DNA from 2 places in the Brevibacillus choshinensis genome. Region 2 is predicted to be linked to the other one. Evidence: predicted binding sites of a transcription regulator. Region 2 holds the regulator's gene; the other holds the start of a gene.
What was found. The regulator Rex, encoded in region 2, represses fermentation and respiration genes when NADH is low (regulators of the CRP and FNR family bind a similar motif). The targets are predictions, from matches to a motif close to TTGTGAAATATTTCACAA.
Positions count from the first base shown of each region.

Region 1: JNE38_RS09945 (helical membrane plugin domain-containing protein) is a predicted target of Rex. The motif match lies at 2,056-2,073, and genes of this name have one in related genera.

Region 1 is NZ_CP069127.1:1,941,656-1,946,552, reverse strand. It holds gene JNE38_RS09955 (hypothetical protein) at 95-247, shown strand; gene JNE38_RS09950 (NAD(P)/FAD-dependent oxidoreductase) at 294-1,472, opposite strand; gene JNE38_RS09945 (helical membrane plugin domain-containing protein) at 1,511-1,951, opposite strand; gene JNE38_RS09940 (PilZ domain-containing protein) at 2,237-2,902, opposite strand; gene obgE (GTPase ObgE) at 2,912-4,189, opposite strand; gene JNE38_RS09930 (Spo0B C-terminal domain-containing protein) at 4,207-4,788, opposite strand.
Region 2 is NZ_CP069127.1:2,527,805-2,532,701, forward strand. It holds gene dinG (ATP-dependent DNA helicase DinG) at 1-1,271, shown strand, start outside; gene JNE38_RS12970 (ComEC/Rec2 family competence protein) at 1,314-2,210, shown strand; gene JNE38_RS12975 (redox-sensing transcriptional repressor Rex) at 2,225-2,848, shown strand; gene JNE38_RS12980 (amidohydrolase) at 2,866-4,170, shown strand; gene JNE38_RS12985 (hypothetical protein) at 4,553-4,897, shown strand, end outside.

The sequences.
Region 1 (4,897 bases), 590 kb from region 2:
TTTTCATGGAACATATTCAGTTCACTTGTGCTTACATGACATTGTCCCACTACGTAAAGACTAGAAACGATTCACCACAGGAGGTGACGATCACATGGCTGGAAGAGGAAAAAGCGATAAGTCCGAACGCCGCAACAACCACCCTCCAGGAAAACCAAGCGACCTAGACCAATTCGGCGCTGAGACCAGAGGGAAAAAAATGGCGCAATCTCCACATGTCGTGGAGGACCCGAGCGGAAACGGATGAACGCAAAAAACCCGGGAATGATATCCCGGGTTTTCCTATGATTGAATTAATAAGCCAAAGAAGACAGTCCGTTGATGTGAGACAGGTAACGAATGTTACTTGCTTCTTTCATCAAGGATGCAGGCGTGCCTTTCAGCTTGATTTGGCTGGCACCGATGGTACCGATCGCATCTTTGCGTCCCAGGCTGCCCAGTGTACCGGAGAATACAGGTACGAAGGTTTCCATTTTGGAGCCGTTGAAATGAGCAAAGAGATTGTAACCAACCACTTCGCCCATTTGCCATGCCAGCTGAGCAGTTGGAGGGTATGGACGACCTTCTGGGCCCATCACCACTGCGCTGTCACCTGCGAGGAACACTTCCGGGTGGGAAGTGGATTGCAGGAACTCGGTCACCGTCGCGCGTCCACGGTTCACTTCGATACCGGATTCAGCTACTACGTGGTTTCCTTGTACCCCACCTGTCCAAACCATGGTTTTGGTCTCGATGGTGTTGCCATCCTTCAGGAATACAGTGGTCTCCTTCATTTCGGTTACAGGCACGCCTGTCAGGAAGGTTACACCGCGTTTTTCCAGGCTTGTTTTCGCACGCTCAACCAGTTCAGGAGCAAAACCAGCCAAAATGGAAGGGCCTGCTTCTACGCAGTACATCGAAACATCTGCGAAATCTACCCCGTGCTTGTGGCACAGGTTTGGCAGCATGTCAGCAAATTCCCCGACCAATTCGATACCAGTCAGACCGCCGCCGCCAACGACAAAAGTAGCATCTGCTTTGTTTTTGCTTGCTTTGTAAGCTACAATGCGCTCTTCGATGTGTGCGCGGAGACGGTTTGCTTCATTCACGGATTTCAGCGTGAAGCTGTGCTCCTGCAGCCCTGGGATACCGAAGAATGCGGTTTCGCTGCCCAGTGCAACGACCAGCGCATCGTATTTGATGGACTCGCCGCTAGCCAATGTAACGCGCTGGGAATCCAGGCCAATTTTTTCTACGGTGTCGATGACGAGGTTGATGTCTTTTCCACGCAGCAGTCTTTCCAGAGGAAGAGCTACGTTTTGTTCAGACAGGTTCCCTACTGCCAAACGGTGCAGTTCGGTGATGATTTGGTGAGAAGGAAAACGGTTTACAACCGTGATTACAGCTTCTTCAGCTGTCATGTATTTACGGGCAGTCAGTGCGCTCAAGAGTCCGCCGTAACCGCCGCCCAAAATCAAAATATGCTTCGCCATGCGTTGGTCCTCCCGTCCTTGTCGTTCGTTATGTGTGATTAGCGTTTATCTTGCTGGCGCTCAGCCAAAACTTCCAGGAATGCTTGAGCGAAACGCAAGGTTTTTTGCACTTGCGGATCCTTCAGCATTTTGAGCATGCCAAACAAACCAATAGTCGACGTTTCAACATGCGAACGATCGTTGGCTTCGATTGCAGCTTGTGCGATTCCTTTGGCTTTATCTTGGATCGGTTTTACGAACTCTTCCATTCCGCCCTTGAGGTCTTCAATCAGGACATGATCATTTGCTACTGTTTGGACCAGATCGTACGTCTTGGTCAAGATGGTTGTCATTTCTGCCAGCTTGGGCAGATTTGCCACCAATACAGTTAACGATTCTTGAATTTCCGGTTTCATCAACTGATCGAGCACATCCATTTGCTCGGGTGCCAAAGTCGCTGTGTTTGCTGCTTCAGCTTGTTGCGTGGTTGTTTGTGACATAGGAAAACGTCCTCCTTTGCATTGGAATAGAGGCCTGATTTTCTCGTTGCCTGTTCATCCGAGTGACGGCCGATATTCACCCTGTATCCGATAGTCTAACCTATTTGTTATATTTTTCACAAAGTGCAGTATGCAAACGGATGGAAACATCAACGTGCAATTTTTCACAAGTTGATCCAGGATCATCGTTCTCAAAATCTCCACATTGGAACAGGCACGATAAAGAGCTCTATGCCTATACTATATACCTTCTTCGTGTGAACAGCAAAGGAAAAAAACCGCTTCTCAGGAAGAAGCGGCAGTCGACAGCTTTTTATAGTAATCCTTGATCTGTTGATGATGCTTGTCGTGAATATCCGTGAATATCAATTCCAAGACAGCCTGTGTGTCTTGGAAGGTCTTTTCGACGACTTTGGCCATCCCAACGACCTCAACATTTTGATGAGGAATCACAAAGGACAGATGCAGAAAGTCGCCTTTTGAAACGTAGCCCTCTGTGCCGAGCATGAGCCGGGTAGGCGAAAATTTGAGCAGGACAGCCTCTCCCTTTTCTTCGATCGGACGTGCCCCCATCACTTTATAGGGCACTTTGATCATCGTATCAGGAGGAAGAATGCCCCGCTTCGCACTTGATGCAATCTCTACGCCGATTGCGATCGGGATCAGTCCCAATAGCTTGATCGGCCACAGCATCTGCTCCTGGACCACTTCCAGATCAATGGTGTTGATCGCCGATTCCGTCTCCCATCTGATGCGAACGGTCGAGCCAATCAGTTCGGTCCGTGTCTCTGCCTTTACCTCGGTGGAAACGACAAGGTATCCACTTTTGACATGTTCCACCATCACTTGAACGGGAGTCTTCACTTGCTTGGAGATCATCATGGGCAATACAGCGCCACGCTGGAGCCGTTTATCCGTCAAAAAAGGAGTAAGAGATGGAACGTCAGTCATGGTCTAAAGTCACTCCACGAAATCAAACTCAAGCTTACCGATGCGAACAGTGTCGCCATCACGGGCGCCGTGTCTGCGAAGGGCTTCGTCCACTCCCATGCTGCGCATGATCTTGGCAAATCGCTGTGCCGCATCGTAGCTGTTCAGGTTGGTCATGCGCACCAGCTTTTCAATCTTGTCGCCGCTGATCACGAACACTTCGTTGTCGCGCGTAATCTCAAATGGATCCGGTTCTTTTTCTGCTTTGAACACGACACGCTCTTCCACTTCTGCCACTTCTTCCACAGCTGGCTTGTCCGGAATGGTCGCGAGCAGATCGGAAATGGCGTACATCAATTCCTGCACGCCTTCTCGGGTCGCAGCAGATATTTCGTAGACGGTGACGCCTGGCACTTTTTCTTTGAAGCGCGCCAGATTCTCATGCGCTTCCGGTACGTCCATTTTGTTGGCCACCACGATTTGCGGGCGTTCCTCCAGCTTCAAGTTGTACAGCTTGAGCTCGCGGTTGATTTGCAGGTAATCCTCGTACGGATCTCGTCCATCCACACCCGCCATGTCAATCACGTGCACGATCAGACGTGTGCGCTCGACGTGACGCAAAAACTGGTGTCCCAGTCCGACTCCTTCATGAGCTCCTTCGATCAATCCCGGCAAGTCCGCCATGACGAAGCTGTCTTCCCCCACCGCCACGACACCGAGATTCGGTGTAATGGTTGTAAAGTGATACGGCGCAATTTTCGGCTTGGCAGCACTCACACTGGAGAGAAGGGTTGATTTCCCTACGCTCGGATAGCCTACCAGCCCTACATCGGCAATCAGCTTCAGCTCCATCAGAATGTAGCGCTCCTGTCCAGGCTCTCCATTTTCGGAGATGTGCGGAGCTGGGTTGGATGCATTGGCAAAGCGCATGTTTCCTCTTCCGCCGCGTCCTCCTTTTGCGATGACAGCCTGCTGACCGTGCTCCACCAAGTCGGCGATCACTTCCTTGGTATCATCATCAATGACCGTCGTTCCCGGGGGCACACGCACAAACATGTCTTCGGATCCAGCACCGTGCTGGCCTTTGTTGCGGCCATGCTCGCCACGCGGTGCCTTGAAGTGCTTTTGGTAGCGGAAATCTACCAGTGTGCGCAACCCTTCATCCACCACGAACACGACATCTCCGCCGCGTCCGCCATCGCCACCGGCTGGTCCTCCTAACGGGACGTACTTCTCCCGACGAAAGGAGACGGCTCCGTTACCACCGTCCCCGCCTTTCACATAAATCTTTACCTGATCGACAAACATGGTGTCACCTCTTTCGTTTACGCGAATGGAATCAGCAAGGCCAAGATCCATTCTTCTTCCGTATGTATCCACTCGGTGACTTCCACCGTACTCTGCTCACTTTTACGTATCAGTTTTTCCAGTTCTTCCAATCCGGATGCACATAACTTCCCGGCCAGGTCAAAGCGAAAATGAACGCCACGTTCGTCCGCTGCCAAGGAAAGCTGCATGCTTGCGGGCTCGTAGCCATCCGGGTCTACGTGATCGTTCACTGTGCATAATATCTCTGACATCAGCTGAAACAACTGCTGCTCATCCAGTGCCATGTCCGTGAGATCCACCTGATTACACACTTCCACTTCCAGCAGCATTTCCTTATTCAGCGCATTAAATGTCAAGAAGAAAACAGACAACAGAGAGCTGTTCAAGCGGGCGATCATGCTTTCCTGCATAGCCATCTCCGCAATGCGTTTCAAGTGCGCTTCTCCCTGTTCAGTACGGTTCATATGCAAATAGCCGAGCAGAACCTGAACGTGGTTCAACCAGTCATGCCGCTGCCGGTTCAGTACGGTAAGCAGCTGGTCAGTCTGATGTGTAAACAGCCTCCGCTCGTCCCTCATCACATTCACCCAAGTCGATAAGATTTCTTTTCTGTCCTATTGTACCACAAAAGAATCACTAGAAATTAGAAAACTTGGATGCAAACACAGCTTTTCACACGCCTAGCTT
Region 2 (4,897 bases):
AGCAGCTGCATCCCCAATTGAGAGACAAAGCACAGCAGTGGACACAGCTGTTGTACGCATGGGCTTCGGGTCGGGCGGAAGAGACAATGGATGCAGGTAGAGAGACCGTCCGCTATCGTGTGGAATCCTTTACAGGCAAACAGGAGCGGATCAAGAAAACGACGCGCAAGCTGATCGATAGCATGACTGCTTTTGCCGAAGCACTGGAGCAGCTCGTGCAAGGGATTCCGAGTGAAGAGAAACCGCCATTCTCCATCCGAAGCCTGCGAACGGACCTTTTCGGACTATTGAATGAATGGCAGAAGGTTGTCGAGCTGCTCTATTTCTTCTTGCTCGAACAAGACCCCCAATACGTGTACTGGATGGAAGTGGAGTCGAGGACGGCACGCAAGCATGTCCATCTATCAGCCGCATTGCTAAAAGTGTCCGATTCCTTGTCTGAACCGCTCTTTGCCCAAAAGCAGAGTCTGATCCTCACTTCCGCCACGTTGACGGTGAAAAACAGCTTTTCCTACGTCATGAGCCGCTTCGGATTGGAGGAATTGCCGCCATCGCGCGTCCGTACCTTGTCTCTGCCGTCTCCGTTTGCCTACGAAGAGCAAGGGCTGCTGCTGATTCCTGCAGATTTCCCGGCCCCAGGAAAGGAAAACGAGCATACGTATCTGGAAGCAGTGGTGCAAGGCTGCATCGATGTCGTGACGGCTTCCAAAGGCAGGACATTGATCCTGTTCACATCGCATTCGATGCTGCGCCTCGTTTATCAGGCTATGAAGGAACGCTTTGCGAATTCCGATGAGTCGTATACCCTTCTGGGACACGGCATCGACAGCAACAACCGAAGCAAGCTGGTAGGGTTGTTTCAAACCATCGAGAGAAGCGTGCTGCTCGGTACCAGCAGCTTTTGGGAAGGAGTGGACATCCCCGGGGAAGCCTTGAGCTCTCTGGTGATCGTGCGGTTGCCGTTTACCCCTCCCAATCATCCTGTTTACCAAGGACGTGCTGAGCTGCTCAAGACGGAGGGGAAAAATGCTTTCATGTCGATGGCATTGCCGCAGGCCGTCATCTTGTTCAAGCAAGGGGTCGGGAGGTTGATCCGCCATCATCTCGATCGCGGGGTTGTCATCGTGTTTGACACACGGGTCGTGGAATCCAGATACGGGCGTTCCTTCCTGCAATCGCTGCCGCCTTACCGCGTAGAGAGTGGTCCGTGGCCGGAATTGCGCGAGCGGATCGAGGCATTCCTCGGTATGCCGTCCCTGCTTGACTCATAAAATGAAAGCAATAGTCTCCCACGGATTTAGGTGATAAAATAGATGGGATGGAAAACAAAATGGCAATGGTTACTGCTGGGGATTTGTGCTGCCTTTCTCTTGGCTTACTCACTCGATCACCGGTCACAGACTGCCGTGAAGGTGGAGGATCCTTATGCCAGTGAGAGCGAGCAAGACTTTCTCGGACTTGTCATGACTTATTTTGCACTTCCACATGGCGAAAGCACGTTAGTCCGCTTACCCGGTGGCAAGACGATGCTGATCGATACGGGAAGCGCAGAGGATTGGCCCGTTTTGTTTGAACGATTGTCTGAACGAAAATTGACGAGGCTGGACTTTGTCGTGATCACAAACGATCAGCCGGAGTACGCTGGAGGCTATGCCCAGCTGACTTCGCAATTTTTGGTGGACACAGTGGTCGTACCCAAGCTGATGGAGCAGACGATCATGCGTGCCATTCCTCTCCGTCCTTCCCAGAAGCGGATTGCCGTCGCAAACCAAGGGGAATGGAAGCTGGGGGACGAAGTGAGCATGCAGGTTTTGCTGCCTGAAGAACCCCTTTTTTTATCGCCGCAAAACAATTCCCTCGTCTTTCGATTACAGCATGGCAAACTGCGTTTTTTGTTTACCAGCGGGATCAATGAAAAAGCGGAAGAGCGCCTGCTGGAACGCCACGCCGATCAGTTGAATGCAGAAGTGCTGCAGGTGGGGGACCAAGGAAGCAATCAAGGCTCTTCCCAGCCTTTTCTGACGCAGGTAGATCCGCAGGTGGCTATTATCCAAACGGGCAAGCTGCGGGATGATCGAAGGGAGAGTCATTCCGAAGTGCTGGAGCGACTCGGCGAATCGTGGGCCGAAACGTACATGACGAGCCACGATGGAAGCATCACGATTTTGTCAAATGGAAAAGACTATCGGATATTGAAGCAAAAGAAATAAGGAGGAGACCGAACGTGGCCAAACACGAAAAGATTTCGGAAGCGGTCGTCCGCCGTTTGCCGATTTATCTGCGCTACCTCAGCTATTTGCAGCAAGTGGGAGTGGCTACTGTCTCCTCGGGGCAGATGGGCAAAAATTTGGACGTCAACCCGGCACAAATTCGAAAAGACCTAGCCACGTTCGGGGATTTTGGCAAAAAAGGGATTGGCTACGATGTCAATTACCTGGTGGAGAAAATTCGCCAGATTCTCAAACTCACCGACGAAATTCGGGTCGTACTGGTTGGCGCCGGGCACTTGGGGCATGCGATCAGTAATTACAACGCTTATTTGAAGGATAACATGCGGATTGCGGCTATTTTTGACTGTGATCCCGGAAAGCTGGGAAAACAGGTTGCAGGGATACCGATCCAGCCTTTGGAAGAGCTGGCAGAGACCATCGCCGACTTGCAGATCAAGCTGGCGATCATCACGGTTCCCGCACCAGCAGCGCAATCCGTATGTGATCAGTTGACTGAAGCGGGTATTAAAGGGATACTGAACTTCGCACCGACCACGATTCGTGCCGGCAAAGATGTCCGAATCCATTACGCAGATGTGACATCCAATCTGCAGAGCTTGGCTTATTACTTAACGTAAAAGAACGGAGTGTATTCATGAAGAAAACGATCCTGATCCATGCCACTGTGATTACCGTAAACGACAGCAACGAAGTCATTCACGATGGAGCTGTCGCTTTTGAAGGGGACACCATTACGTATGTGGGCCCAACCCCTGAGGATCTTTCCGAAGCAGGCTACGACGAAGTGATTGACCAAAAAGGGGATTATCTCCTTCCAGGTCTGATCAATACACACGGACATGCCGGGATGTCACTCTTGCGCGGTTATGCGGATGATTTGCCTTTGCAGCAATGGCTGGAGGACAAAATGTGGCCGCTGGAAGCCCAGTTTACCGCGAATCACGTGAAATGGGGCACACAGCTTTCCCTGATCGAGATGATTCGGACAGGTACCACTACATTTGTGGACATGTACGATCACATGGATGAGGTGGCCAAGGCGGTTGATGCAGCAGGAATGCGCGCACGTCTGTGCCGCGGGATGATCGGTCTGTGCTCGGAGGAAGAACGACAAGCGAAGCTGAAGGATGCGACTGCATTTGCCAAGGAATGGCACAATCAGGCTGATGGCCGAATCACGGTCATGATGGCTCCGCATGCTCCTTATACGTGCGATCCGCAGTTTATCACGCAAATCATCGAAAAGGCAGACGAGCTTTCCCTGCCTTTGCACATTCACATGTCGGAAACAGCTTGGGAAGTGGGCCAAAACGAACGGGATTACGGTCTGCGCCCTGTAGCTCATTTGGAAAAGCTGGGGATGTTCAACCGTCCTACGCTGGTGGCGCATGCTGTGCATTTGACGGATGAAGAGATTGACATTTTGGCAAAATACCAAGTGAAAGTCTCCCATAACGTCGTAAGCAACCTGAAGCTGGCCAGCGGAGTGGCACCGGTGCCGAAAATGCTGGCGAAAGGCGTAAGCGTATCACTCGGTACGGACAGCTCGGCAAGCAACAACAACTTGAACCTGTTTGAAGAATTGAAGCTGGCCGCAATCCTGCATAAAGGCGTAAACAACGATCCGGTGGCTGTACCCGCGGAGGAAGCGCTGCGTATGGCGACGCGCTACGGTGCAGAAGGCGTGTTCCAAGCAGATACCCTCGGGACGATCGAAGTGGGCAAAAAAGCTGACCTCGTCGTTTTGGATAGCCATCAGGCGCATTTTCATCCCGCGCATGAGCCGATCTCGCATGTGGTGTACGCTGCGAATGGCCGCGATGTAAAAGACACGATCGTAGCGGGCAAGTACTTGATGCGCAATCATAAGCTGCTCACCATCGATGAGGAGCGCGCGATTTTTGAAGCAAACCGCGTGTTCCAGACATTGAAACGGTAAAAGGCTCCTGTCAGGTGTGGACAGGAGTAAAAAGAGTAAGGTGTAGGTAGGGGAAATTGGGTACAACAACATCAACATGCCGTGTTCATTTTCGCCACAACTCGGTCAGGGGATGATGACGAAAATGAAGGGTGGGTGTGTGTGACGAGTTACGCAGTGGTGAAGACAAGGATGCCCAGGAGACGCGGTATTCCTGTAACAAAAACCCTAGAACGTCAGGAGATGTCGTTTGCCCAGAGCTCTTCACGCGCTCACCTCCTCGGGGTGTACATGTAGTATGACCGCACAGAGCCATGCTATGATTAGCAACATTTCCGTCCCGTTCTAAAACCTTCCCGTATAGCATAGGCTTAGACAAAAACCGGGACAGGGGGATGTGGACATGTATGTCCGGCCCAAGCTGCTTTGGTGGCTCGTTCCCATCTTTCTCAGTCTATTCTTCATTGGCATCGCTTTAGGGTCAATGGGGACACAGGGCGACATGAGAGGGGGACGAGTCATGGAGCATGGATCAAATGCAGGAATTCCTTCGGTTACACTGCCTGAACTTTTGGACCAGCTAACAAAAGAACAAGAGCGGACATTCGTCGTTTATATGCAGAATCAAGCTTTGAATGGCAAATATCAGAATGAGAGCTTTGAGTTGTCCGGTGAAATCGCAGGACACAGATTGGAAATATCCCGTAACGCCGAACAGAAAGTAAACGTAGTAATAGACGGGCAAACG